3 regions of the Bradyrhizobium sp. USDA 3262 genome follow, and region 1 is predicted to be linked to each of the others. Evidence: riboswitches for the same ligand, from Rfam matches in the RefSeq annotation. Region 1 holds a riboswitch; each other region holds the start of a gene.
What was found. A riboswitch is a leader RNA that binds a small molecule or an ion and turns the genes downstream of it on or off. The one in region 1 is predicted to bind cobalamin.
Positions count from the first base shown of each region.

Region 2: another riboswitch for cobalamin. It lies ahead of ACVWYP_RS07845 (TonB-dependent receptor); the one in region 1 lies ahead of ACVWYP_RS20180 (DUF1636 family protein).
Region 3: another riboswitch for cobalamin. It lies ahead of ACVWYP_RS00865 (TonB-dependent receptor); the one in region 1 lies ahead of ACVWYP_RS20180 (DUF1636 family protein).

Region 1 covers NZ_JBSSCT010000001.1:4,419,664-4,429,374, reverse strand. Annotated here, with positions in the region: gene ACVWYP_RS20215 (cobalt-precorrin-6A reductase) at 1-109, shown strand, start outside; gene cobJ (precorrin-3B C(17)-methyltransferase) at 85-819, opposite strand; gene ACVWYP_RS20205 (precorrin-2 C(20)-methyltransferase) at 816-1,547, opposite strand; gene ACVWYP_RS20200 (precorrin-8X methylmutase) at 1,550-2,179, opposite strand; gene cobG (precorrin-3B synthase) at 2,179-3,342, opposite strand; gene cobN (cobaltochelatase subunit CobN) at 3,339-6,587, opposite strand; gene cobW (cobalamin biosynthesis protein CobW) at 6,587-7,621, opposite strand; gene ACVWYP_RS20180 (DUF1636 family protein) at 7,618-7,992, opposite strand; cobalamin riboswitch at 8,087-8,301, opposite strand; gene cobO (cob(I)yrinic acid a,c-diamide adenosyltransferase) at 8,338-8,991, shown strand; gene ACVWYP_RS20170 (cobyric acid synthase) at 9,003-9,711, shown strand, end outside.
Region 2 covers NZ_JBSSCT010000001.1:1,707,297-1,717,007, forward strand. Annotated here, with positions in the region: gene ACVWYP_RS07830 (ATP-grasp domain-containing protein) at 1-381, shown strand, start outside; gene ACVWYP_RS07835 (ABC transporter substrate-binding protein) at 399-1,391, opposite strand; gene ACVWYP_RS07840 (hypothetical protein) at 1,601-1,774, opposite strand; gene ACVWYP_RS07845 (TonB-dependent receptor) at 1,886-4,099, opposite strand; cobalamin riboswitch at 4,263-4,460, opposite strand; gene ACVWYP_RS07850 (FecCD family ABC transporter permease) at 4,573-5,616, shown strand; gene ACVWYP_RS07855 (ABC transporter ATP-binding protein) at 5,613-6,386, shown strand; gene ACVWYP_RS07860 (ABC transporter substrate-binding protein) at 6,590-7,405, shown strand; gene ACVWYP_RS07865 (MBL fold metallo-hydrolase) at 7,578-8,618, opposite strand; gene ACVWYP_RS07870 (DsrE family protein) at 9,003-9,458, opposite strand; gene soxB (thiosulfohydrolase SoxB) at 9,455-9,711, opposite strand, start outside.
Region 3 covers NZ_JBSSCT010000001.1:178,880-188,590, forward strand. Annotated here, with positions in the region: gene ACVWYP_RS00860 (PepSY domain-containing protein) at 1-1,036, opposite strand, end outside; gene ACVWYP_RS00865 (TonB-dependent receptor) at 1,039-3,321, opposite strand; cobalamin riboswitch at 3,428-3,623, opposite strand; gene ACVWYP_RS00870 (CobW family GTP-binding protein) at 3,859-4,842, opposite strand; gene ACVWYP_RS00875 (amidohydrolase family protein) at 4,790-6,280, opposite strand; gene ACVWYP_RS00880 (hypothetical protein) at 6,434-6,826, opposite strand; gene ACVWYP_RS00885 (ABC transporter ATP-binding protein/permease) at 6,979-8,835, opposite strand; gene rpmE (50S ribosomal protein L31) at 9,030-9,257, shown strand.

The DNA of each region.
Region 1 (9,711 bases):
CCTTCCCGTCATCATGATCACGCGGCCGTCTCTGCCCGACAGACCGCGGGTGGGGAGCGTGCGCGAAGTGATGCAATGGCTCGGTCATCGGACCTGCCTCGGCGCATAGACCCAGCGGCCGACCCGCCGGGTCGCCGAATTGCCGACGATCACGAGCGTCCGCATGTCGGCCATCTCTGGCCTTGCGTCGCGCAGCTCGACCGTCTCGATCCGCTGCTCGGGCGTGCTGACGGCGCGCGCGAACACCACGATCCGCTCGTCACAGCCCGCCTCGCGCAAGATCTCGAGCGTCCGTGCAAAGCCTTCCGGCCGGCTGGCCGAGCGCGGATTGTACATCGCGATCGCGAAATCCGCTTCGGCCGCAAGCCGCAGGCGCTTCTCGATCAGCGGCCATGGCTTGAGATTGTCGGAGAGGTTGATCGCGCAGAAATCATGACCGAGCGGCGCGCCGGCGCTTGCCGCCGCCGCCAGCATCGCCGTCACGCCGGGCAGAACCCGGATCGGCAAGTCGTGCCATTGCGGCGCATCCTCCAGCGCTTCGAACACGGCGGATGCCATCGCGAACACACCGGGATCGCCAGAGGACACCACGACGACGTGGCCGCCTTCCGATGCAAGCCGCAGCGCGTCAGCGGCACGCTGCAACTCCACGCGATTGTCCGAGGGATGCAGCGTGAGCCCAGCGCGCGGCGGCACGCGCGTCACATAGGGCGCATAGCCGACGATGTCGGTCGCAGCCGCGAGCGCAGCAGAGACCTCCGGCGTGATCAGCGCCTCATCGCCCGGTCCGAGCCCCGCGATGGTCAGCGTGCCGGTCATTGCGCCGCCTCCCGCCGCCGCCCCTGCCCGTGCACCAGCACGATCGCAAAATACGGACACTCGGCCTCGCCGATGTCAGCGAGCCGGGCGACGCGCTGGTCCGGCATGGTGCCGCGTTCGACGAGCCACGCATCATCGAGGCGCCCCGCGGACGCGAGCGCGCGGCGAATCTTCGGAAGATTGCGGCCGGTCTTCATCACGACCAGCGCGTCGGAGCCGCGCATCCGCTCGGCGAGCTCCGGCTCCGGCAGCGTCCCCATCAGAACGGTCGTCACATCGTCGGCTAGCGCAATCGGCTGCCCCACCGAATTCCAGCAACCGACCATGCCGGGAATGCCGGCGATCACCTCGATCTCGACACGCCCCTGCAGCCGCGCATGCAGATGCATGAACGAGCCATAGAAATAGGGATCACCCTCGCACAGCACGACGATGTCGATCGCGCGCGCAAATCGCGCCAGGCGCTCGGCCCATTCGTCATAGAAGTCGGCCAGCAGCCGCGCGTAGTCCGGACTGTCGAACGCGATTTCGGTTGTGACCGGATACTCCATCGGATATTCGCTGACGTCAGCGGCGAGCAAGCCTTCGACAATGCGGCGCGCCTGCCCCGGCTGGCCCTTCTTGCGGAAATAGGCGACATGCTTCGCGGCACGCACCATGCGGTCGGCGCGCACGCTCATCAGGTCCGGATCGCCTGGGCCGAGGCCGCAGCAGATGATGCGTCCCATCGCTATTCGCTCCGGCTCGCCAGCGCATTGACGGCGGCAACCGTGATCGCCGAACCACCGAGCCGTCCCTCGACCGTCAGCGCTGGCACCGGGGGCTCAGCCATCAATGCCGCCTTGGATTCCGCCGCGCCGACAAAGCCGACCGGACAGCCGATGATCGCCGCCGGCCGTGGGCAATCGGGATCTTCCAGCATGTTGAGCAGATGGAACAGCGCCGTCGGCGCGTTGCCGATCGCAACGATGGCGCCGCCCAGATGCGGCCGCCACAGCTCGAGCGCCGCCGCGGAGCGCGTGTTGCGCATCGATTGCGCAAGCGCGGGAACCTTGACATCGCCCAGCGTGCAGATGACCGCATTGCCGGCCGGCAGCCGCGCGCGCGTAATTCCTTCCGACACCATGCGCGCGTCGCAGAGGATCGGCGCGCCCTCCTGCAAGGCGGCTCGCGCGCACGCAGCCATGCCTGATGTGAAGCGCACATGCGCTTCCAGACCCACCATGCCGGCGGCATGGATCATGCGCACGACCACCGGCTCTTCGTCTGGTGTGAAGCGGGCAAGGTCGGCCTCGGAGCGGATGGTGGCAAAGGACTGGCGATAGATCGTCGCGCCGTCGGTTTCGTAGACGTGCGGCATCAATGGCCTCCCGTCAGCACGGAGGGATTTGCGACGAGGTACGAACTGGTCAGCCCCCGGATGACCGGCGCATCCCGCGTCGTGCCGCGGCGGATCAGGTCAAAGCCGTCGTTTGTCGCAACAAGGGTGACATCCGCAGAACCGGAATGGGCACAGCCCTTGGCGCAGCCGGAGACGTGAAGCCGCGCATCGGGTGGGATATGCCGCGCGAGCGCCGACGCCAGCACGCGCGTATCGGCATGCGCCTCGCCGCAGCGCGGTGCGCCACTGCAGGCGACCACGCGCAGCCTGGGATCACCGGCATCAGTCACGAGGTCCGCCCCACGGGGCATCTCGCGCATCCCCTCCACCAGCACCATCCGCCACGGCGTCATGCGAAGTGCTGGTGCACTCCCGGCAAGATCGCTGAGCGTCTGGTGCGGCATCTGCCCGAAGGCGACGCCAACCATCGCGCCCACCGGAAAGAGACCAGGCGCAGGGGCCGCCGATCGGGCCACGGGCTCGGCATCGCCGCGAAGTGTCTCGGGAACGCTCGCACCGCCGGCCAGATGAGCCGCCATCCGCCGTTTCTCACCCCTGGTTCCGCCGGAGGCGACGAACCATTCGGCCAGCGCCAGCGCCACCTGCACAGCCTCGCTCTGCGCGACCGAAAGCCCGCGCTGTGCGCCGTCGGCACGTACCAGCAGTCCACCGTTGCGATCGCGCTCGATCCTGATATCCGCGGACGCACCGGCCAGCACCCGCGCGTTGCCATCATCGATTGCGAAGCCGAACTTGGTCGGAAGATCGAGCGGGGCACTGGCAAGCACCTGCTCAAGCTCGGTCGCAAGCGAGCGCGTCTCGTCGGCGGCGGTCCAGAACGGCGTCACCAGAATGTTGCGCTGCGCCTCGGTATTCGAGTCGGTGTCCAGCAACCCGAGCTCAGCGAACCCATCGACCAGGGACGGATAATCTTCATCGCCGACGCCGCGAATCTGGAGATTGGCGCGACTGGTCAGGTCGATCAGACCGTTGCCGTATCGCGCCGCCAGCTCGGCGATTCCCGCTGCCTGCGCCGCGTCCAGCCGTCCGCCGCGCGGGCGAATGCGCACCACGAGGCCATCGCCCGATAGCATCGGCCGCAGCGCGCCGGGACACCAACCCTTGACCGCAACCGCGCTCATGAGGCCTCCTGCAGCGCAGCCGCAATCGAATTGCGCCGCGTTTGCCACAGCGACGCCTCATGCAATCGCGTGAAGCAGGTTTCGATCGCCGCCAGCGCCGCCGGATTCTCGCGCGCCATGAAGCCGCGAACCTGGTCATTGCCGAGCGTTGCATCGTAGTAGAGATCGAACAGATGCGCCGGCACCGCGCCGGCGAGATGGGCGAACGCAGCCATGTGCTCCAGCGTCGCTGATATCTCGGCGGCACCACGGAAGCCATGGCGCATCATGCCCGCGATCCAGGCAGGGTTGGCCGCGCGCGCCCGCACCACCCGCGAGATTTCCTCGGTCAACGCGCGGGCATGCGGCCGATCCGGCCGCGTTGCATCGAGGTGATAGAGCGACGGAACTTTTGTGCCAAGGCGCCGGGCCGCCGCCGCGATGCCCGCCTCGTGCGCGGCATAGTCCGCCGCCAGCAGCAGATCGGTCTCCGGCAGATCCTGGGTGTGAACAAAACTGTCCGCAGCCGCGAGCCGCGCCTCGATGCCGGCGCGATCGGGCCGCATCTCGCCGTCGGATGCGAGAGCCCACGACGATGCCGACAGCCAGGCTTCGCCGGCCGCCTCGCGTGCCTCCTCGGTGAAGACATCCGGCATCGACGCAATGCCAACGCCATAATATCCGGGGCGAGGACCGAACACGCGCGAGATGCGCTGCCGGTAAGGATTCTCGTCCGCCTCATCGCCGCGTTCGGACAACGCCTCCGCCGCGGCTTCGAACAACTGGGCCAGCCCCGAGAAGACGTCGCGGAACAACCCCGACACGCGCAACGTGACGTCGATGCGCGGCCGGCCGAGCTCCGCCGGCGCGATGATGTCGTAGCCCGACACCCGCCCCGATCCATGATCCCAGCGCGGCGCGATGCCCGCGAGGTGCAGGGCCATCGCAAAATCCTCGCCGGCGGTGCGCATCGTCGAGGAGCCCCAGAGGTCGACCACGAGTCCTTTCGGCCAGTCGCCGTGATCCTGCAAATGACGGCGCAGCAGCTCTTCGGCGAGCTTCACGCCCTGCGCATGCGCCGACGGCGTTGGCACCGCGCGTGGATCGACCGCAAACAGATTGCGTCCGGTCGGCAGCACGTCGCGGCGTCCGCGATAGGGCGAGCCCGACGGCCCCGGCGCCACGCGCCGTCCCGCGAGCGCAGCGCGCAGCGCCGCCCTCTCCGCTTCACCGCACGCGCCCTGCCCGAATATATGCAGGCCGTCGCCAAACTGGCTTTCCTTGAGGTCGCAGACGAAACGATCGATCTGCGGAATGGCCTCGGCCGCGGAGACCGACGCGGCGAGACCGAGATCGTCTTCCAGCCCGGCGATGCGCGCTTCGTCGCGGATCGCGGCGATCAGGCGCTGCCGCCGCGCCGGATCGAGACCATCGGCGGTCGAATACTCATCGAGCAAGCGCTCGAGACTGCGCAGGCCTTCCGGCACCTCGGCCTTCGCGAGCGGCGGCGGCAGATGGCCGATCGTCACGGCACCGATCCGGCGCTTCGCCTGCGCGGCCTCGCCGGGATCGTTGACGATGAAGGGATAGACAACAGGCAGATCGCCGATCAGCGCCTCCGGCCAGCACACGGACGACAGCGCAACGGATTTGCCCGGCAGCCATTCCAGCGTTCCATGCGCGCCGATGTGGACGACGGCATCGATGGCCTGCTGCCTGAGCCACAGATAGAACGCGACATAGGCATGGCGCGGCGTGCGCGCCAGATCGTGATAGTCGGCGTCGCGCTTACCCACCTCACCGCGCTCCGGCTGAAGGGCGACGATCGACTTGCCGCACTCGATGGCCGCGAAATGAAATGCGCCGTCGCGGCAATCGGGATCATCCTCCGGCGCGCCCCATGCGCGGATGAGATCGTCCTCCAGTTGCTGCGGAAGTCCGGAAAGCGCCGCGCGATAGTCGGCGACGTTCCACGTCAAATTCCTGCGCAAAAGAATGTCGACCAGCGACTCCACCGGCTCAAGGTCAAATCCCGCGGCCGCGAGATCAGCCAGCAACGCCTCGACCGAGGCCAGCGCATCGAGGCCGACGGCATGCGCGATCTGATGCGGACGGCCCGGATAGTTCGAGAGCACCAGCGCAAGCCGCTTCTCTTGTGCCGGCTTGCCGGCAAGCCGATGCCAGGCGGCCACGCGCGCGGCAATTGCAGCGACGCGCTCGGCATCCGGCCGATGCGCAAGATGCGCGAATTGCAGCTCGGGATCGCGCTCACCAGGCGATTTGAAGCTCACGACGCCTGTGAACAGGCGGCCGTCGACCTCCGGCAGCACCACATGCATCGCGAGATCGCCAGGCGACAGACCGCGCAGCGATCCGGCCCAATCCTCGCGCCGCGCGGTCGACAAAGCGACCTGGAACACCGGGCACGATGCAGCGTCGAACGGCGTCGTGCCGTCGTCGCCGGCCGCGGAGAACGCGGTCGCATTGACGATGGCCGCTGGAGCGCATTGCGCAAACTGAACGCGCAGCCAATCGGACACGCCCGCCGCTTTCAGCGAAGTGACGAACACGCCATGAGCATCAAAGCCCCTCTCACGCAATGCATCGATCAGTGCATCGACCGGCGCCGTGTCACCGGCCGCGAGATAAGAACGATAAAACGTCACCAGCACGCGCGCCCGGCCGTCCGGTGCCGGCAACGCCGCGATGGCACCGCGCCGGGGATCGTAGACGCCGATCTCGGGAAGATCGATCTCGCCGACCACAGGCCCGGCATAGAGTCCGGACGCCAGCGCCAGTTGCGCGATCACGGCCTGCGCGGCAACCGGGCCGCCCTTGTCGCACAGCACCTTGAGACGGCGCAGCGTCGAGACCGGCAAGGTCGAGAATTCATCCAGCCGCAGATCGTCGCGGCCATCGGCCGGCAGCACCACCAGGGCGATGCCGCGCTCCTTCGCCAGCCGATGCACCGCGGCCAGCCCGTACGACCAATAGGGCTCGCCGCCGATCAGCCGCACCAGAATGCCGCGGGCGTGCGAGAGCGTCCGCTCGATATAGGTATCCACCGACAGCGGATGGCGCAGCTCCGCGAGATTGCCGAGCCGCAGCGACGGCAACGCAGCGCGGCCGCGCCGCCAGCCGGCCGCGAAGGCAGCAAGATCGCTGTCGGAAAACGACAACACCACGAGATCGGCCGGATCCTGGCCGAGGTCCCTTGGCGTCGCGGTCTCCTCAAGGCCGCGGCTCTCGCGGAAGACGACGTGCATCAGACACCAAGCCGTGCCCTGATCGCGGCTTCGTCGATGTCGGCATGTTCGCCGATCACGACGAGCTTCGACTGCCGCACCCGTGCGCCCCAGGGCATGTCGAACTGATGCCGCACCCGCTCGCCGACCGATTGCACCAGCAGCCGCATCGGCTTGCCTTCGACCGCGATGTAGCCCTTGGCGCGCAGCACGTTCTGCTCGCGCGCCAGTCCCTTGATCGAGGCGATCAGCGCGTCGACATCCGAAACCTCCGGAAGATCGATCACGACGGAATTGAAATCGTCGTGCTCGTGTTCCTCCTCGCCATCGTGATGCGACGGCCGCGACGCGAGATCGTTTTCCGCCGCCGCCTCGAGCCCGAGGATCACGCGCACGTCGATCGTGCCGTCGACGACGGGCAGCATCGGCACCTCGCGCGGCATCTCGGCCGCGATCACCTCTTTTGCTGCCTTGATCCCCTCCGCCCCGGCGAGATCCGCCTTGGTCAGCAGCACGAGATCGGCACAGGCGATCTGGTCCTCGAACACTTCCGACAGCGGCGTCTCGTGGTCGAGATTCTCATCGGCCGCGCGCTGCGCATCCACCGCGGCCGGATCAGGCGCGAAACGGCCGGCGGCGACAGCCTCGGCGTCGGCGAGCGCGATCACGCCGTCGACCGTGATCCGCGAGCGAATCTCCGGCCAGTCGAACGCTTTCAGCAGCGGCTTCGGCAGCGCGAGCCCGGAGGTTTCGATCACGATGTGATCGGGCTTCACGTTCCGCGCCAGCAACTGCTCCATCGCCGGGATGAAATCGTCGGCGACCGTGCAGCAGATGCAGCCATTGGCGAGCTCGACGATGTTCTCGGCCGGACAATTGGCGTCGGCGCACGACTTCAGGATGTCGCCGTCGACGCCTTCGCTGCCGAATTCGTTGACCAGCACCGCGAGCTTCTTGCCGTTGGCATTGCGGATCAGATGCTGGATCAGCGTCGTCTTGCCGGAGCCGAGAAAGCCGGTCACGACGGTGACCGGAATTTTGGCGAGCGTGGTCATTCTGCGGCCTCCGGCACGACGGGAAGAGGTGGAATGCGGGCGAGCGATTGCTTGCGGAAGATTTCCGGACGGCTGCGCCACGGCACGATGCCGTCAGGCGCCGCCGCATAGGCCGACGCACCGGCGATCACATCCGCGGCATTGTCAGCGGACAGTCGGCCGTAGACATAGGACCATCGCCCCGGCGCGCTGAGCGCGACCGAGCAACCCTGGCTGCAGGCCGACAGGCATGCAACGGGAACCAGATTGACGTCATCGGGCACGCCGGCCTCGACGAGCGCGGCATGCAGGCGCGCACCGGGCGCGAGCTCACCTTCCGCCGGCGTCTGGCCGGCGCGGCAAGTGATGCAGACATGAAGTGTAACGCTCATCGCCCTTCCTGGATTGACAGCGGGAAGCGATGAGGCACACGAACCGATTTTGGACAGGTTCGTTCCCCGTCGCGGAACACCCCGTCCGCCGGTTTCACAACATGCTGCGTTGGCAGGTCTCCCGGCTTGCGGAGCAGGTTTTACCCTTCGATGCCCACCTTCCCGACTCCGTATGGAATCAGTGGCTTGGGCATCTCTCCGGTCACGGTCGCGGGGGCGGCTGCGCTTCGGGCGAACCTTGCGGTCATCGCCCTATCGCATTCCCTCTTCGCCTGTCGTAGGACAGGAACCAACGCGGGCCCACCATTCGTCCAAGCCTCGCACTTGTCAAGCCGAAGGAACGTGATGACTTCAGATGGAAACGACGCTGCGGACGGCGCCGTCGGCACCGATTCTTCGCTAGATGCGCGCCATGCGGACAAGATGGCGAAAAAGAAGGCCGCCCGCGACCGCATCATGGCGACCAAGAGCGGCAAAAAGGGCCTGATCATCGTTCATACCGGCGCCGGCAAAGGAAAATCGTCCTCCGCGTTCGGCATGATCGTGCGCTGTGTGGCGCACGGCTTTCCCTGCGCCGTGGTGCAGTTCATCAAGGGCGCCTGGGATACCGGCGAGCGCCGCCTGCTCACCGGGCATTTCGGCGATCTCTGTCAATTCCACGCCATGGGCGAAGGCTTTACCTGGGAGACGCAGGATCGCGCCCGCGACATCGCGGCAGCGCAAGCCGGCTGGGAAAAGGCCAAGCAGCTGATCGCAGACCCGAGCCTGCGCATGGTCGTGCTCGACGAGATCAACATCGCGCTACGCTACGATTACCTCGCGATCGCCGACGTCGTCGACTTCCTGACCACGTCGAAGCCGCCGATGACCCATGTCGTGCTCACCGGGCGCAATGCCAAGGAGGAATTGATCGAGATTGCCGACCTCGTCACCGAGATGACGCTGGTGAAGCATCCGTTCCGCTCCGGCATCAAGGCCCAGCCGGGCGTCGAGTTCTGACAGACAGCACCATGGCGCGCGCATTGATGATCCAGGGAGCCGGCTCGGACGTGGGCAAATCGCTCATCGTCGCTGGCCTCGCACGCGCGGCCAGACGGCGCGGCCTGCGCGTGCTGCCGTTCAAGCCGCAGAACATGTCGAACAACGCCGCCGTGACCGTCGACGGCGGCGAGATCGGACGTGCGCAGGCGTTGCAGGCGCTCGCCGCCGGCGTCGAGCCGCACACCGACATGAACCCCGTGCTGCTCAAGCCCGAGACCGATGTCGGCGCCCAGATCATCGTGCACGGCAAACGGATCGCCACCGCACGCGCGCGCGAATATGCCGGCATGAAGCCGTCGCTGATGGGCGCGGTGCTGGAGAGTTTTGCACGCCTGAAGGCGCGCGCCGATCTGGTGCTGGTCGAGGGCGCCGGCAGCCCCGCCGAGGTCAACTTACGCAAGGCCGACATCGCCAATATGGGCTTTGCGCGCCGGGCTGACATACCGGTGGTGCTGGTCGGCGACATCGACCGCGGCGGCGTGATCGCGCAGCTTGTCGGCATCAAGACGGTGATCGACCCTGACGATGCCGCGATGATCCGGGGCTTTGTCATCAACAAATTCCGCGGCGATCCGACATTGTTCGACGACGGCTACCGGCTGATCGAAGAGCGCACGGCGTGGCGCGGCTTTGGCGTGCTGCCCTGGTTCGTCCGCGCCGGCGAGCTTCCGGCGGAAG
Region 2 (9,711 bases), 2.7 Mb from region 1:
CAGTCGGGCGTCGATCTGGTCGATTTGCTGCTGCGCGTCTCGCGCGGCGAGACCCCGGCGCCGCTGCCCGAGGGCCGCGCCGGGGTGCGGACGCATCTGGCGATGCAGGCGCTGCTCGGCAGTGCGTCGCGCGATGGTACGCGGCGTGACCTGATCCGGGAATGCGGCCGCATCGCCGCGGGCGAAGGGCACTACCGGGGAAGCAGTGAAGAGCTGACGCCGGTGCGGCTCGACTGGCTCAGTGCCGTGCCGCTCGCGATGACCACGGCGTTGCTGCTGGCATCACCGCAGATCGCCTCATCGCTCGCGCGCGGCGGTTTTGGCGCGCATCTGCTCGATCGCGGCAGCATCAAGGCGATCGAAAATGGCGATTTCCGATAGTATCCTTCACCGCGAATTCACTGCACGACCTTGTCTGCACGCTTCAATAGCTCGGGTGGGATCTCGACGCCCACGGCCCGGGCCGCCTGGAGATTGAATATCAGCTCTCGCCTGGTGACGACGCCGACCGGCAGGTCGCCCGGCTTCGCGCCCTTGAAAATCTTGTCGGCGAACGTCGCAAACTCGCGCCATGTATCGGCGACGTTGGCGCCATAGGTGATCACCCCGCCCGCGTCCGCCTGGCCGCCGGGAAACATCGCCGGCAAGCGGTTCTTCAGGGCCAGTTCACCAACTTGCTTTCGATTGCTGAAGGGCACCGGCACTTCCAGGACCAGCAGCGCCTCCGCGCGTTCCTTTGCCATCCCGGCAATTGCGGCCTCCAGATCGTCCGCACTCTTGACCTTCACGATTTGCGGCTCCAACCCCAAGGCCTTGGCTGCGGCCTCGTTGGCACGGTCAATCGGAGCGAGCCCGCGTTCATCGGCGCCGGGGATCGTTTGATCGCTGAGAATCGCAACGCGCGTGATTCCGGGCAATGCCTCCTTCAGAATTTTGAATTGCTTGCTGGCCTGCTGCGGATCGAGGTTGGTGAGGCCCGTGATGTTGCCTCCCGGTTTTTCCATCGAGGCGACAAGCTTCAATGCAACCGGGTCGGTCACGATTGCAAAGATCACCGGAATCGTCGACGTCGCCTTCTGCGACGCCACCGACGCCGGGCCGCCGAGTGCAAGGATGACATCCACGTTCGCACCGACCAGCTCCGAGGCGAGGCCCGGAAGGCGCTCGAGCTTCGACTCGGCAAATCGCGGTTCGATGACGATGTCGGGGCCTTCGAGATAGCCGCGGTCGGCGAAGTCGCTCAGAAGGTTTTTCTTGATGGAGTCGAAGAGCGGCGACGGGCTGCCGTTGAGAAGGATTCCTACTTTCCTGGGGGCTTGTTGCGCATTGGACGGTTCGCACGTCGACGCGATCATGCAGAAGACCGTGAGCACCGCCTTCGCAAACCTCATGGCACCGCCCCCCGGGCAAGGACCCAGCGTCCATGCGGAGCCTAGCACGGCAACCAATCCGGAAGGGGGGCCAGCCCATGACCCCGCTGCGACCTAATGTCTGCTTGGCGACGATGAACCGGGCTCGGTAGCTCGCAAGCTACGAGGCCGCCGCCCGCGACCCGGCGCGCAACTGCGCCCGGGACATTTGGATGGACATCTGCCGCGCCTCACAATGGCTCGTCATCATTGCCGTAGCGGTCGAGCTTCGGCGTGGCGATGTCGCCGTCCTCGTAATAGTCATCGTCCTGCAGCGCTGCGGGCGGCGGAGGCTTCTTCGACTTGTCGTCGATCTTGTCTTTGGTCTTGGCGCCGTCCTTGCTCGTCTTTCCGGCCTTGGCCATGCGTTTCCCCTGCACGGGTCAAATCAGCTGCCGGAATTCTACTCCAGTTTGCGGACGCTTGTAACGTGATGAGACGACGCGGCGGGCGCACACCCCGCCGTGCTGGACAGCTCAGAACGTCGCGCCGGCCTTCACCATGTAGGTGCGGCCGGGCAGCGGATAGGCCGAGAAGCGGCCCTCCGTGAACGTGCTCGCGATGGCGTAGTCGTAATAGAGCGCGTTGAACAGGTTGTTCACGCTCAGCGACCAGAAGAAGCGGTCATACTGCCCGCTCAGCTTGATGTCGGCGGTGGCGTTGCCGGGAATCCGGCTCTGGGTGTTGGCCTGGTCGTTGTCCATGATGCGCGCGCTCCAGGCCCGCACCGTGGCGTCGAACACCAGATAGTTCTGCCAGATATTCCAGGTGACGCCGAGATTGCCGGTGTAGCGCGACACCAGCGGCACGTCGTTGCCGGCCCAGATGCCTTCGCGGAACACCGCGCGGGTGATCGCCATGCCGGCGCGCAGGGTGACGCTGTCGCTGACCTTGAGCGCCGCGCTGGTCTCCGAGCCATAGCGGCGGGTGGGGTCGAGGTTGGTGTTGAAGAACAGCACCGGGTTGAAATGGATCTCGTTCTCGAGATCCATCAGATAGACACTGGTCTGGACCTGGAAGCGGTTGGTCCTGACGCGAAAGCCGCCCTCGACATCCTGCGAGGTCTGGGTCTTGAGCTGGAAGGTCTGCGGGATCGGGGCGAAGGTCAGCGGGTCGAATGACGGACCCGACGCGACGCGTTCGTCGACATCAGGCGTGCGGAATGCGCGTGCCGCGCGGCCGAACACCGAGAAAGTGTCGGTCAGGCGATGCTCGACGCCGACATGCAGCGCGTATTGCGTCTCGTTGCTGTCGAGCGGTGCCGCCTGCGCGTCGAACGCGAACGGCGCGTTCGGGTCGTAGCGATCGCGCGCCGAGACGCTGGTGTTTTGCACACGCGCGCCGTAGGAGAAGTCGGTCGTCGGCAGCACGCCGATCGTGTGCTGCCAGTAGCCGGCCACGGACTGCTGCTCGATATTGTAGATGTGGAACGGGTCGACGCCCTGATAGGCGCCGCGCGCCTCGCGGAAGGTCGAATCGTAATAGTCGATGCCGGTCAGGATCGTCGACGGCATCCCCAGCATCACATTCTTGACGCTGAGCCGCGGCGTGAGCGACCAGGTCTGCAGCGCGGCGTCATTGTAGGTCGAAGCGAAGCTGATGGTCGGCACCTTGCCGAAGAAGCCGCTCTGCGTCTCGCGCTGCCGCCAGCCGCCGTCGACGATCAGGTCGACGCCGTTGATCAGCGTCTTGGTGAAGCCGGCGGTGACGCTGGCGGTTTGCTGGTTGGCATAGTCGAAGGGCGTCGCGGCGCCGCGGCGATCGGTGAGCAACTCGTTGACGCCGATCGACGGATCGACCAGCCGTCCGCCGGGCAGGCCGAGCTTCTGGTCGCTGCCGGTGACGGTGAGGAAGGCGGTGAGATCAGGCGTGGTGTAGTTGATGTTGCCGACGGCGTTGCGCTGGTCGAGCGCATTGTTGACGCGGTAGCCGTCGGACTTGATGCCGTTGCCGTAGAACGAGGTGGACCACGGTCCGGAATTGAGCGCCGCGGAGACCGTGGCCATGCGGGTGTTGAACGAGCCGTATCCGCCCTCGGCCCGCATCGTCGTCGGCGGGCTGCCGACACCGGTCTTGGTGATGATGTTGACCACGCCGCCCACCGCGTTGTCGCCGTAGAGCACCGCGCCGCTGTTGCCGCGCGTGACCTCGATGCGCTCGATGGAATCGAGCGGGATCGTGGTGAGGTCGAAGCCGGCCTTGTCGACGTCGTTGAGGCGGCGGCCGTTGAGCAGGAAGAGGGTATTGTCGGTCGCGAATGCGCCGAAGCCGCGCAGGTCGACCGACGTCTTGGCGCCGTTCGGTCCGCCATAGGGCGTTTGCAACTGCACGCCCGGCACCTGCGCAAGAATCTCCGGTAGCGACTGCACCGGCGAATGCGCGATGTCGTCGGCGGTGATCACGGCCGAGGAGGAGCCGACAATGCCGGCGAACTGGCGGCCGCCACCGGTGCCACCCGTTCCGGTGGCCACGCCGGTCGCTGTCGTGCCCGATCCGCTGCCGCTGCCCGTATTATTACTCTGCGTGGTGCCCGGCGCCGGGCGGCGCGGCACCGGCGCTTCGTCTGCGGCCGGCCTGGCGCGCGTGACGTTCTGGTCGCCCGGCTTGGTGACTTCGATCGCCGGCAACTGATCGGGAGCGGGTGCCTGCTGCGCCCGCGCGGCGGAGCCAAGGATTGCAGGTGCGATCATCGTCGACGCAAGCAGATGCACGCGGTGCCGCCGATGGAAAGGGAAGGGGAACATAAGCGAGGCCTCGGCAACGTCAGTGGCACGTCACCGCGAACCAGTCTCACCATCGTGCTCACGGCATCAGGTGAAGCTCATGCCTGTACTCCCCGACCGGCATCCTCGCGTGTGACCACGGCTGACGGCAGGTCTCCTGGCTCGCGGGTCGTTACCCTTCGTCGCCTTCCCAGGACCGAGATTCCCAGTGGCCTGTGACGAAGGATTCACCGCATACAGTTGCGGGGGCAGCCGCGGCGTTGGGGAAGTTTCCCCGCACCGCATTCCCTTTTCATCTCATGAAAGAACCGTCATGTTCATCTAGGGTTCGGCCGGGCAGCAAAGTCAATCCGGCGGAAGTCGGGCGGCGGCCGGGCGGCCACGGTTTTTGTCGAGTGTCGCTTGTCTGCCACGGCGATCGCTGTAAGAGCATGGATCCGATGAGCGTGCAGGATTTTGCCTTGGCGGCCGAGGTCGCGGCGCGGCGCCGGTGGGGCGCCACCGCGGCGCTGCTCGCGCTCGTGGTCCTGCTGCTGGTGATCTCGCTCGGCATCGGGCCGGTGCGGCTATCGCCGCTTGCGGTGATCGAGGCGCTGTTCGGCGGCGGCAGCGATGTGGCGCAGGTGATCGTGCGCGAGATCCGCCTGCCGCGCACCATCCTGGCATTCGCGATCGGCGGTATTCTCGGGCTGTCAGGCGCGGCGCTGCAAGGGCTGCTGCGCAATCCGCTGGCCTCACCGTCGCTGTTCGGCGCGCCGCAATCGGCGGCCTTCGGCGCGGTGCTGGTGATCGCGCTGGGCCTCGCCGATGTGCGCTCCTATGCGCTGCCGGTGGTGGCGATCATCGCCGCCTTCGGCTCGGTGTTCGCGCTGCTTGCGATCGCTGGCCGCAATGCCGGGCTCTTGATCCTGATCCTGGCCGGGCTCGCGATCTCGAGCTTTGCGGGTGCTGCGACCGCGTTGGTGATGAACCTCTCGAGCAATCCCTTCGTGGTGCTGGAGATCGCGTTCTGGCTGCTCGGCTCGCTGGAGGACCGCAGCTTCCAGCACGTGGCGCTGGCACTGCCCTTCATCGTCGCGGGCGCCGCCATCCTGCTCAGCCAGGCGAGCGCCTTCCGCGCGCTGACGCTTGGCGAGGAGGCGGCGCAGAGCCTCGGCGTCGATGTCGGACGGTTGCGGCTACTCGTCATCACGGGCGTGGCGCTCGGCGTCGGCGGCGCGGTCGCGGTCACCGGCACGATCGGCTTCATCGGCCTCGTCGCGCCGCATCTGATGCGTCCGCTGATCGGTCACGATCCGGCGCGGCTCTTGGTGCCGAGCGCGCTCACCGGTTCGGCGCTGCTGCTCGCCGCCGATATCGCGGTACGTATCATCCCCTCGACATCGGACATCAAGGTCGGCGTGCTGACCTCGATCATCGGCGTGCCGTTCTTCCTTTACCTCATCATGCGCGAACGCCGCGCGCTCGGCGGAGGTGTGGCATGACGCTGCTCTCCGCCGCCGCGCTCAATGCCTCGCTCGGCAGCCGCAAGGTGCTGCACGATGTCTCGCTGTCGTTGCCATCGGGCCATCTGGTCGCGCTGGTCGGGCCGAACGGCGCCGGCAAGACCACGCTGTTGCGTGCACTGGCCGGGCTGATTCCCTCCGACGGCGAGATCCGGATCGGCGGCGATCCGCTGGCGTCGCTGCCGCTGCGCGAGCGTGCGAAGCGCTTTGCCTATCTGCCGCAGGGGCACATGGTGCACTGGCCGCTGCCGGCGCGCGACATCGTCGCGCTCGGCCGCTACCCGCACGGCGCGACCGATCCGGCGCGGCTGTCGCCGACGGATATGGACGCGGTGCTGCGGGCGATGCAGGCGGTCGACGTCACTGAATTCAGCGATCGCCGCGTCACCGAACTCTCCGGCGGCGAGCGCAGCCGCGTCGCGCTGGCCCGGGTGCTCGCGGTGGAGGCGCCGGTGATCCTCGCCGACGAGCCGACCGCTTCGCTCGATCCGCGCCACCAGATCGACGTGATGCAGAAGCTGCGCAACGTCGCCGACACCGGCGTGCTGGTGATCGTGGTGACGCACGATCTCGGGCTCGCGGCGCGCTTTGCCGATCATGTGCTGGTGCTCGCGGAGGGGCGGCTTGCCGCGCAGGGCGCGCCTGCTGAAGCATTGTCGGAGAGCGTCCTCGCCAGCGTATTCCGGGTCAGCGCCTACCGTGCCGAATTTCAGCGGGAGGCCGTCATCGTGCCGTGGGCGGACGTGTGATGTGGCCGGAGTATCGCAGCGAACTCGCTGCACCTCTCCGGCTTGCGCGGGAGGTCATAGCGCATCGAAAGATGCGCTATGGGTGGGGGCTCTCTCCACGATATGACTCGCGGCGACACCCCCACCCCAACCCTCCCCCGCAAGCGGGAGAGGGGGCTCAGCGTCAGCGTGGCAGCCATCTTGCTTCGCTTCATCTTGGAGCGATGGTCGCGATTCTGCTGTGGCTTGTTTCTGCCGGTGCCGCGTCCGCCGCCGGACCGCGCATCGTCTCGATGAATGTCTGCAGCGACCAGCTCGTGCTGTCGCTGGCCGACCCCGACCAGATCATCGGTCTCAGCCGCTTCTCGCGCGATGCCTGGCAATCCTGGGCCGCCGAGAAGGCGCGAAATTTTCCGCGCCTGTCCGGCGAGGCCGAGGACGTACTGCTGCTCAAGCCCGATCTCGTCGTGGTCAGCCTGTTCGACAAGCGCGCGACCCGCGACCTGTTGAAGGCCAACGGGCTGCACCTCGTCGAATTCACGGTGCCGCGCACGCTGGATGAGGTGAAGAACCAGATTCGCGCGATGGGCGATGTGGTGCAGCATCCCGATCGCGCGGAGGCCGAGATCGTGCGCCTCGACGCGGCCACCGCCCGGGCGCGGGCGGCGGCAAGCGCGCATCATTACCGCGTGCTGCCGCTGGAGCGGCGCGGCTTTGTCTCGGGCGACCATAGCCTGGTCAGCTCGCTGCTGGCGGCAGCCGGCCTCGCCAACGCCGCCGGCGAACTTGGCGTCGGCGCAGGCGGGTTTGCTTCGCTGGAGGCGATCGTAAAACTGCGGCCGGATTTCATCCTGGTGTCGGAAGCCGGCGACCGCGCCGAGGATGACGGTCGCGCCTTCCTGCTGCATCCGGCGCTGGAGCGCTTCTATCCGCAAAGCAAGCGCATCGTGCTGCCCGAGCGGCTCACCGTGTGCGGCGGCGTGATGCTGGCGGATGCGCTGGATCGGCTGACGGAAGAGTTGCAGCGAGTGACGCGGTGATCCTTCGTCATCCGTCATCCTGAGGAGCGCGTAGCGCGTCTCGAAGGATGCACGGCCCGGATGTCTCCAAATGTTTGCGGACAGGACGTGGCCGTGCACCCTTCGAGGCTCGCTCCGCTCGCACCTCAGGGTGACGGTCTCATATTTTCGTGTGGGCTAGACGGTTGGACGTTTACCCCATCACCACCGGCCCGCCGGCCTTCTTCCATGCGTCGATGCCGCCTTCGATATGAGCGGTATTGACCAGTCCGGCTTTCTTCGCGGCGGCCACCGCCATTGCCGAGCGCTCGCCGAAGGCACAGAAGAACACGACGCGGCGGCCGGTTGCGGCCGCGACTTCGCGCAGCATGCCGCCGGGCTGCAAGGTGGCGCAAATCCCCGGATAGGGCGCGTGCAGCGCGCCCGCGAGCGTGCCGTGCTTGGCCCGCTCGCCGCTCTCGCGCAAATCGACCAGCAGGATATCGGGCCGGCCGAGGCTCGCGATGGCGTCGCGCGCGTTGAGGGAGAGGCCTTCCTTGGCGAGTTCGTCCTGGTGCAGGCCGACATGCATGTTGGCGGGCACCACGACGTCCATCAGCTTCGGGTTCGGCAGATTGAGGTTGTTCATCAGCTCGACATAGTCGTCGATCGATTTGACCTGCAGCCGCGGATTGTAGCGCTTCTCCTCGCCGATGGTGGAGACGGTGTCGCCCTTGTAGTCATGCGCGGGGAACACCATGGTCTCCTCGGGCAGCTTCAGCAGGCGGTTGAAGATCGAATCGTACTGCGCCCGCGCGCTGCCATTCTGGAAGTCGGTGCGGCCGGTGCCGCGGATCAGCAGCGTGTCGCCGGTGAAGACGCGGTCGCCCATTAAATAACTATAGGAATCGTCGGTGTGGCCGGGCGTGTACAGCGCCTCGAGGCAGAGGCCCTCGATCGTCACCTTGTCGCCGTCGGAAACGCGCATCGACACCACGTCGGCCTTGCTCTGCTCGCCCATGATGGTGATGCACTGGGTGCGGTCGCGCAGCTCGCCGAGGCCGGTGACGTGATCGGCGTGCAGATGGGTGTCGACGGCCTTGACCAGCCTGAGGTCGAGTTCCTGCAGCAGCTTGCAGTAGCGGTCGGCCTTCTCCAGCACCGGATCGAGGATCAATGCCTCGCCGCCGGCGCGGCTCGCGAGCAGATAGCTGTAGGTGCCGGATACGCTGTCGAAGAGCTGGCGAAAGATCATGACGGCTTACCTATTCTCCGGGCCGAGTCACATGGAGGATATTATTCCATAGATAGGGTCCATTCAAAGCAAATCCATCCCCGTGCGACTCCTGTCCCGTCACCCCCGCGCAAAGGCTTCGCCTTTGTCGCTGGAGGTGCTCGCGAAGCGAGCCTCGAAGGGTGGATGGCCCAGATATTTCAGGGAATGAGGGGCGGACGCGCGGAGGGCGGGCGGGGCCGTGCATCCTTCGAGGCTCGCTCCGCTCGCGCCTCAGGATGACGGGACATATTTTCGCAGTTTGGGCGGCGCGACTACGGCCGCACGTAACTCCGGCCCTGCTCCTGCAGCTCCATCAGGGGCACCACTCCCGATGGTACGATGGTGGCGTCGAGGCGATTAGGGTTACGGCCTCACCAGGGTGTATCCGTTCTCGGTGAGCAGCAAGATCTGTGCGACGCCGACCTGCACGGGGGTGGCGGCGGCGATGTAGTCCGGCCGCTTGCCGCTGTCGCGCTCGATCGTGTCGACGGTGTTGAGGCAGATGTCGACCCGCGCGCCCTGCGCGACCAGGCTCTCGACCAGCTTGCGGTTCGGGTTGTCGGGCTTGAGCAGGTCGATGCCCGGGCCGAAGGCGACGATCTCGACCGCGACCTTGTCGGGATCGTAGTGCTTCATCAGATTGTTGGCGACGCCGATCACGAGGCCTTGCTTCCTCGGATCGTTGTCGGAGAGCTGCAGCACGACCTTGTGCTCGGCGAACGGCTTGTCCTGCAACGGCGCCAGCTGGGCGCGGGCGAGCGGCGTCGCCAGTGCGATCGCCGCGAGGCCGAGCGCCGCGATGATCGTGCGCCGCGTCATCCGTGCCTCGCGATGCCCGGATTGTCCTCGACGCCTTTCAGCGTCACGCCGGGTTCGTCGCGGTTCGGCGGCCGGCCGGAGCGCAGATGCCTGGCGACGACATCCCAGATCGGCGCGCCGCTCTGCTGGTTGACCGAGGCCCAGCCTGCGACCTTGTAGTGCTTGCCGGCTTCGAGATGCTTGCCGCTGCCGAGCTTCAGCTCGGAAATGCGCTTGCCGACGGTCTCGCCGGGCGTGCAGGTGTAGGCGAGGC
Region 3 (9,711 bases), 4.2 Mb from region 1:
TGCTGCGGCCGCCGTTACCGTCGTCGAGCAACATCAACCCGTGTCCGCCGATCCAGACGAAACGCGCCTCCACCGCCGGCATCGATGGCGACGACTGGAAGCCGGCGACAATGTCGGGCGTGTCGTGGCCGCTATAGCCGACCGCGATCTCGCGGGTGACGCCGCGAGCGGAGAACGCGCCACCGGGATTGAGCGACAGCCAGCCGCTGAACATCCAGGTCAAGACGCAGATGCCGCCGATCAGGCCGGCGATGTGATGCCAGGCCATCCAGCCGCGATAGGGCGAGACGGCGCCGTTCGCGTAGCGGCGCGTCAGCCGCAGGCGCAAAATGCCGATCCAGAAGCCGGTGACCGCGACGACAAGACAGACCCCCGAGATCCACAGCACCACATCCCGCCACAGCGGGCCGTCCTTGCGCAACACGGTCGGATAGATCCAGTGCGGGATCGAACCAAGCCAGTTCCAGATGCGCTCGGGACGCGTGGTGTCGAGCGCGATCTCGCCGCTGCGCGAGGAGACATAGAGCTCTGTGCCATCGGCGTCGCCGAGGCCGATCAGATAGAGCGGCCGCAACGGATCGAAGCGCGCCGTCACCGACCATTGGTCGCGCGTCACGGTGTCGAGCAATTGGGGTTGCACGGCATGCGGATGATGTGCGGCGATGGCCAGCGCCTGGTCCGGCGTGATGCGGTCGATCTCGCTGCCGTCGACCGCCGAAATGGTGATCGTCCCTCCCTTCCAGCCGATCACCCGATAGACGGGCGTGTCGTCCATCATCGAAAGCCGCAAGTCACGCGGATAACGCTCGACGCCCGCGATCGCCATCGCGCGATCAGGCGTGACCCGCACCTTGTTCCAGGGAATGACAGGAAGCGCGGCGAGGCGCTCGCTTTCGGTAAGGCGCGGAAAGGCCACGTACATCATGACAAGGCCGGAGATGAACCACATCGCGAACAGGAGACACGTCGCAATGCCGATCCAGCGATGGACGATATAGAGCCACCGCCGCCCGCGCCGGATCAGAGCGTTGCGCATGGTCAGAACTTCACGTTGACGGACAATTCGGCGGTGCGCGGCATGCCGAGCAGCCACTGACCGGTGCCGTTCGAGGTCACCGCGTAAGCCTTGTCGAACAAATTGTAGAGGCGGAACGCGACCGTGGTGCGGTCATCCGGCTTCCATCTGATGCCGCCATTGACCACATTGTAGCCCGGCCGCAGCTGGGTGTTGGCGAGATCGGAGTACATCGCTCCGACGATCTGCACGCCGCCATAGACCGACCAGTTGGGCGCGAAATCCCACGTCAGCCAGACGTTCGAGACCTGCTGCGGCACGTTGACCGGGACATTGCCGTTGAAGCTGACGATCTTGCCGCCGACCACCTGGCTGTTGTTGTCGTATCTGGCGCGCAACAGCGCAAGATTGGCGTCGACCCGCCAGCCGTCGCTTAGCGCGAGCCCGATCGATCCTTCGACCCCGCGCGATGATTGCTGGCCGATCTGCAATGCCAGGCCGCCGGTGGGATTGCCGGGATCGGGAATCGTGAGCCCGGTCTTGACGATCTCGTAAGCGGCCAGCGTCCACTCGCCGCGGCCGCCCCAGAACGACTGCTTGACCCCGATCTCGGTCTGCTTGCCGGTCGCAAGCTGGAAGGTTTTCTGCGAGACGGACAGCGAGATCAGGTTGCTGACCGGATCGACGCCGATCGCGTACTGACCATAGAACGCGAGGTTCTTGATCGGCTCGTAAACGAGGCCGGCGCGCCAGCTGGTCCCCGATAGCGTCGTCTCAAAACTGTTTGCCGGCGTCTTGTAGTCGGTGCGGTCGACCTCGGGGCGGTCGTACCTGACCCCGGTGACCAGCGACAATTGATCGGTCAGCGAGAGCCGATCCTCGGCGAACAGCGCGTATTGATTGACGATCGCATTGAAGCCCGGCGTGGTCGCCGTCGTCGTCGCGAAGAACGATCCCGGATCGAACGCGTAAGGATTGACCGACGACGCGCCGCCATAGGGCGAGTTGTTGGTATGGGTGAAGTCGATCCGGTTGACGTCGAACCCGGCGACGAACTGGTTCGCAAGTCCGAACACGTGACCGCTGAAGGTCGTATCCATCCGGTTGCCGAGTTGCTTCTGGTCGTGGAAGATCTCGATATAGCTCGTGCGATCGATCAGCTGGGTCTTCGGATTCCAGGTGTAGTTCTCGATGTCGCGCCAGTGCCGCTCGCTGGTCAGATAATACAGCGTGTTGTTGACCTTGATGCCGTCGGCGACGTCCCACTCGGTCTTGAACCGGGTCCAGCTGTCCTGATAGCGGATCGCGCTGTCCAATGCGTTGTAGTTCTTGAAGCGCAGCGCGTCCTGGATCGAGCCGTTGATCAGCGGCGTGCCGAAATAACGTGACGGGCTGCGGTCGCCGTAGTCCTCCGACAGCGTGAAGGCGAGATTGTCCGACGCCTGCACCCGCACGGCGGCGGAGACCACCGCATTCGAGGTCTTGTCGCGATCGACCCAGCCGTCCGACATGTTGCCGGTGGCGTTGACGCGGTACGACACATTGGGATTGATCGGACCGGTGCTGTCCACCGAGAGCCGCCGGGTCATGTTGCTGTCGAGCGAAACCTCGGCCTCGTTATAGGGCGTATTGAGGGGTTTCTTCGGAATCACGTTGATGACGCCGCCGATCGCGCCTTCGCCATACAGCACCGAGGCCGGACCGCGCAGCACCTCGATGCGTTGCGTCGACCAGGTGTCGTAGGGGAACGTCAGCGTGCCGGAGCCGATATAGAAGCGCGTGCCGTCGTACAGCGTCATCACCGAGTTGCTGCCGGCAAAGCCACGGGTGCTGAACGACAGCCCGCCATTGCCGGGCGCCGGCGTTGCGATGAAGCCGGCCGCGTCCTGGGTGACGGCATCGACCACATTATGCTGGCCGCGCTCAGCGATGGTCTGCGCCGTGATGATCTCGACGCTGGCCGGCGTCTGCAACGGCGTCAGATTGAGCCGGCTGCCGGTGCCGCCCTGCGTGGTGGCATTGAGCGTCGGCGATGCCGCCCCCGATGCGCCTGACGTCGCGGCACGCGGCGTGTTGCCGGCTGGTGCGGCCGTCGCGAGCCTCGGCCGTGGCCGCGCCGCGGCGGCCATGTCACGGCCGCGCGCCGCAAGCTTCGGCTTTGCCGCAGCGGAAGGCGCGACCTCGATCGGATCGAGCCTGGTTGGTGGAGGTGTTTGTGCCGAGGCTTCGGCCGGCAGCAGCAGCGATGACAGGGAGCAGACGAGACCGAGGCGCCATTTGCGCGCAACGGGAAAGGACGGAGACATGAAACGACTCGCGGTAACGTGGCACGTCACCGCGAACGCGGACTGGCGCATTGCCCAAAAGGCAGTGCTCCGATCCCACCAGGACGCCCCCGCCCGATGTGCTCGCGTGTGACCACGACTGACGGCAGGTCTCCTGGCTCACGGGTCATCGCCTGTCGACGCCTTCCCGGGCCTGATAGCCCAGTGGCAAATTGACGAAAGGCTCGCCGTTTACAGTTGCGGGGACAGCTGCGGCATTGGGGTTACCCTCGCACCGCATTCCCTTTTGATCCCCGAAGGGAACCGTCGGCAAAAACGATAGGTGCTGGCGGCAGGGCTGTCAATTCGATGCGATTGTCGCACACATCCTTTGCGGGATGCTGCTGCGGCGATGACACAGCGATGTCTGCTGCGGCTGACGCGGAGCTCCCTCTAATCCCGTCATCCTGAGGAGCCGCGCAGCGGCGTCTCGAAGGATCGACGGCCACCAGCGGGGCCGTGCCCCCTTCGAGGCTCGCTTCGCTCGCACCTCAGGATGACGGGAAACGTAGGTTCGTATCACTTGGCTTCGACACATCCCTGCATCACCTCATCAATCTCCGCGCGCGACAGAGCACCCATCTCGGCGATGAACACGATGCGCGTGCGCGGCACGCCGGGCGACGGCACGCCGCCCGCAGCCAAGGTCGCGCGGCCGCCGGCGAGTTGAAACACCGTCAGCCGCCCGGGCTGCTCCACCGTCTCGAACAATCCCTTCGCCCGCGCCAGCTTCGGCGCCAGTCTGCCGATCGCCTGCTGCAAGCGCGGCAGCAGCACCGGCCGCTCCGAGGTCCAGCTCAGCGTCTCGAAGCGGTCGGACGCCGGCCGTCGCGGCGCGGTCTCGCGCGGCGCCGGCAGATGATCGAGATCCGCCGGAAACAGCAGCGCGGCCGGCACCTCGCCATGCAAGGCATCAACCAGCACGGCCGCCGGACGCGCCGCGCGCACGGCGTCGCGGATCGCGGCGCACGCGGCGGCGTCAGTCAGATCGACCTTGCTCAGCGCCACCACGTCCGCCGCCCGCACCTGCGAGCGCAGCAGCGCGTCGTTCAGCATCGCCGCAGGCTGCGTCGCGTCGACCACGCACAGCACGGTCTCGAGCGGCGCCTCCTTCCAGATCACGGGATCCATCAGGTTGCGCACGATGTCGGCGGGATCGGCGATCCCGCTGGTCTCGATCACGATGAATTCGGGACGCGGATCACGCCGCAGCAGCGTGGCGAGCGTGCGCAGCAGGTCGCCCTCCAGCGTGCAGCAGATGCAGCCGTTGCTCAGGTTGACCACGCCGTCGCTGGCGCCCGCGATCAGCTCCGCGTCGATATTGATCGCACCGAAATCGTTGACCACGGCGGCGATGCGCCGCCCTTGCGCATGCGCCAGCAGATGGTTGACGACCGTGGTCTTGCCCGCCCCGAGGAAGCCCGCGACCAGCAGGATCGGGACCGCCACCTCAGCCCCCAGCGACGGGCCGGCGCACCGGCCGGCCGGGACGCGCCGCGACATCGAGCACCCCATCGCTGATCAGTGGCTGGCCGCTGACCACGAGATGCCGCACGCCCTCCGCCGGACGATTCATCGCGGAGAAGGTCGCGCGGTCGCTCAGCGTCTCGAAGTCGAACACCACGACATCGGCGTCGGCGCCGACCTGCAGCCTGCCCTTGGCCCGCATCGCCGGCGTGCTCGCCGACAGGATCTCGGCCGGGATCAGCGCGCATTTGCGGATACCCTCGAGCAGCGACACTTTCTTGCGCTCGCGCACCCATTCGCGGATGAAGCGGGTGAAACAGCCCGCCGAGCGCGGATGCGAGGTGGCATCGTCGGGCAGCGGCCAGGCGTCGCCAGTGTAGGGGCGGCCGTCCGACAGCGTCCACGGCATCGCGTCGGAGGCGATCGCGCCGCCCGGATACAGCACCGCCATGTCGAGCAGATCGCGATGATGCGCATTGTTCTCGATGTCGAGCACGTGCCACAGCACCAAGGTCGAGGGCTCTTCGGCCTGTGCCGCCAGCAGTTCCTCGCGGCTGCCGAAACGGTGACCGTCGGTCACGCGCTGCACCGAATCATAACCGAGGCCGTTGCGCTCCTCGAATTTCGGATCGCTGAAGAAGGTCGCCGCCAGCACGGTCGAGCCGGTGCCGTAGGGATAGGCCTCCACCGTGATCGGCAGCCCCTGCGCCTGCGCTTTCGCGATCAGCGCAACACAGCGTTCGATATCCGTCTTGCTCGACGAGTTGAAATGACAGATGTGCATATGCGCGCCGGTGGCGCCGGCATACCCGATCAGGCGGATATAGGCTTCCGCCGCGCTCTCGGGATCGATCCGCGACATATAGGCGACGTGGGTGAAGGTCGGCACCGCATGCGTGGCCGCGAGCTGGCACACCGCGGTCAATTCCTGCACGCCGGCGCCCGGCGCATAGGCGTTGAGAATGCCGATGCCGATACCGCCCTCGTTCAGGCCGATGGCGAGGCGGTCGAGGATGCCGCCGACCTCGCCTTCGGTCGCGACGTTTTCGATCCAGCGGCGATCGCGCATCGCGGCGCCAAACGATTCCAGCGAGCTTTCCGAATTCGAACCGGTCATCGCACCGATGCGCGCGAAGGCCCAGTTGGCGGCGGCGCCGTAGTTCAGCACCCTGCCCTTCTCGGCCTGGCGCTTGTACCAGGACGCGACCGGCAGCACGCCGGCCTCGAGGTCGAGCGAGGTCGTCACCCCGTCGAACGCCTGCATGCGGTCGGCCGGAATGGTCTGGCCATGCGCGTGCAGGTCGATGAAACCCGGCGCCACCACGAGCCCGGTCGCGTCGATCCGCCGCTCGGCGCCGCCGAGGCCGCTGCCGACCGCGGCGATCTTGCCGTCGACCACAGCCACATCGCCGATCGCGTCCATCCCGCTGGCCGGATCCACCACCCGGCCGCCGCTGATCACCAAGCCACCCATCTCGCCACTCCCCGCATTCCGAAACCGACCGGTCTCTTGTCGAGCACAGAGAAGCGCATCGCACTGATCGCAGCAAGCCGGCCAGGGTTGTGGCGACATGCTGTGACGGAATATCCGCCGCGCCGTGATGGCGATTGCAGAGTGAGGCCCTTCCTACGTTCCGTTTGCACGCCGCGGCGCCAGCCCGCGCCAGAGATCGGGGCCGGGCTTCACGCGGCTCGCCACGAGTTTTGGCGGCGAGCGGTCCTTGGCGATCGCCGCCTCGACCGCGCGCTTGAGCCTGACATTGTCGATCTGCGCCAGGAATCGCCGGATGACGGAATCCTGATCCGCGCTTTGACCGGAGATCGCCGCGCACAGCTCCGCGGTCGTCCTGCGGAAGAAGTGGAAGGCGTCATCGGCCGCGCCGCCCAGCCGGTCGACCTCGCCGGCCACACCGAGCGCGTGCATCCGATCGTCGTCGTCAAGCGTCACTGCGAAGCGCAGCACGGCAAGCTGCCAGGCACAAAGCAGCTTGCTCTCCGGTTCGGTCGCATTCTCGCGCATCAGTCGAACACCCCGCGCGCCCGACCTCCTTCGGCTGTCGAGGGAGGTCAGGCGCGGCGCGACTATCCTTGCGTGGGAATAGGTTTTCGAGGGGCGCGCGCGCCCGATCGCATAGGAATCGCATAGGCGAAGCGCGCCGAGGCCCAATTCGCTCAAATCCCCTCGAACTGCAGCCGCGCCAGCCGGGCGTAGAGGCCGCCCGCGGCGACCAGCTCGGCGTGGGTGCCCTGCTCGACGATCCTGCCCTGGTCCATCACCAGGATGCGGTCGCAGGACAAGACGGTCGCCAACCGATGCGCGATCACCAGCGTGGTGCGGTGGCGCATCAATTCCTCCAGCGCGGTCTGCACCAGCGTCTCGCTCTCGGCGTCGAGCGCCGAGGTCGCCTCGTCGAGCAGCAGCAGCGGCGCATCGCGCAGGATCGCGCGCGCGATCGCGATGCGCTGGCGCTGGCCGCCGGACAGCGTCACGCCGCGCTCGCCGAGCTGGGCGTCGAAGCCTTCGGGCAGGCGGCGCAGGAACTCGGTGGCATGGGCGAGATCGGCGGCGCGCTCGACCTCGGCGTCGGTGGCATCGGGCCGGCCGAACCGGATGTTCTCGCGGGCGCTTGCGGCGAACACCACGGAATCCTGCGGCACCAGCGCGATGCGCGCGCGCACCTCGGCCGGATCGGCCTGACGGATCGACACGCCGTCGAGCGAGATCGTGCCCGACTTCGGATCGTAAAAGCGCAGCAGCAGATGGAACAGCGTGCTCTTGCCGGCGCCGGACGGGCCGACGATCGCGACCTTTTCACCTGATCGTACCGAGAGCGACACGCCGTCGACCGCCAGCGCGTTGGGCCGGGTCGGATAGGCGAAGCTGACATTGTCGAAACCGACATCGCCGCGTGCCGGCTGCGGCAGCGCGCGCGGCGAAGCGGGCGCCGCGATCTGCGGCCTGACGCGCAGGATCTCGAACAGCCGCTCGGCGGCGCCCGATGCGGCCGAGACCTCGCCCCAGACCTCGCTGAGCTGACCGAGGCCGCTCGCGGCGAACGCCGTGTAGAGAATGAACTGGCCGAGCCGGCCCGGACTGATGGTTCCGACCAGCACGTCGTGCGAGCCGACCCAGAGGATCACGACGACGCTGGCGAACACGATGAAGATGACGATCAGCGTCAGCACCGCGCGCGCCTTGGTCGAGCTGCGCGCGGCTTGATAGGCCTGCTCGACCTCGCCGGCAAAGCGCGTCCTGGCGAGCCGCTCGCCGGTATAGGCCTGCACAGTGCGGATCGCATTGACCAGCTCCGAGGCATAGGCGCTGGCATCGGCCAGCGTGTCCTGGGCGGTGCGCGACAGCCGTCGCACCCAGCGGCCGAACGCCACCAGCGGAATCACGATGATCGGAATCGCGAGCAGCACGAAGCCGGACAGCCGCGGGCTGGTGATCACCATCATCGCGGCGGCGCCGAAGAACAGCATCAGGTTGCGCAGCGCGATCGACACCGACGCGCCGACCGCGGACTTGATCTGGGTGGTGTCGGCGGTGAGCCGCGACACCAATTCGCCACTCCGTGCGGAATCGAAGAACGAGGGCGACAGCGAAATCAGATGCGCGAACACGTCGCGCCGGAGATCGGCGACGATGCGCTCGCCGATCGTCATCACGAGGTAATAGCGCGAGGCGCTGGCACAGGCGAGCACCGCGACGACCGCGATCATCACGCTGAAATAGCTGTTGATCATCGCGATGCCTTCGGGCGTGAAGCCCATGTCGATCATCCGCCGCACCGCGACCGGCACGATCAGCGTGGTGATCGCGGCGATCGTCAGCGAGATCAGCGCGAGGATCGCCCGGCCCTTGTAGCGCGCCACATAGGGCGCGAGCGCAAGCAACGGCCGCAACCGGGCACGGCTCTTCGCCGGCTCCGTGATCTGGCTCTCGATGAAGGCTTCCTCATCGAGCAACGCGTCGCGCGGGGGCTGCGGGGCGCCGCGCGGGGTCTCAAGCTGTTCGGCTACGCTCATCAATCTAGACCGGTTCTATCGCCCCCCACATAGGCCCGCCGACCCCCCGCTGGCAAATCCGGTAAAGTCCCAATCCGGTGATGGGCTTAGGCCCTTTCTTGGCTTGTTTTGGCGGGCTCCATGGGTTATAGACCCGCGCAAATCCCGTATTCCAGACATCTTGAGACGGGCGCCGGCGCGCCGAAGGAACTGTCATGAAAGCCGATATTCATCCGAATTATCATACGATTAAGGTCGTCATGACCGACGGCACCGAGTACCTGACCCGCTCGACCTGGGGCAAGGAAGGCGACACGCTGAACCTCGACATCGACCCCAAGTCGCACCCGGCCTGGACCGGCGGCACCCAGCAGCTGATGGACCGCGGCGGCCGCGTCTCGCGCTTCCAGAAGAAGTTTTCGGGCTTCCTCAAGAAGGACTAAAGTCCGCTTCGCAATCGCCCCGGCGATCACACGCAAAACGCCCCCGTCTCGGGGGCGTTTTTGTTTTTGGCGCTGGTGCAGATCGGCGGGCTGAACGAGCCTGCGATCCTCCCGATGCGTCGTCCTGGCGAAAGCCAGGACCCATAACCACCGACTTGTGTTGTTGGAGGAACAGGCGGCCCCAGCATGGCGAGGCAATTCGCATTAGGGGTAATGGGTCCTGGCTTTCGCCAGGACGACAGCGAATGTATCGCACGGCCTCCATCCACAATCGTCGTCCCTGCGAAAGCAGGGACCCATAACCACAGGGTTGTGTTGCTGAAGAAAGGCTGTGGCCACGGCGTCGCGCAACATTGAGCATTCGTGGTTATGGGTCCCGGCTCCAGGCCGGGACGACACCGAATGTGTTGCGCGGCCAGTGGGTCGTAATTCCAAATTCTCGCGACATGATCTG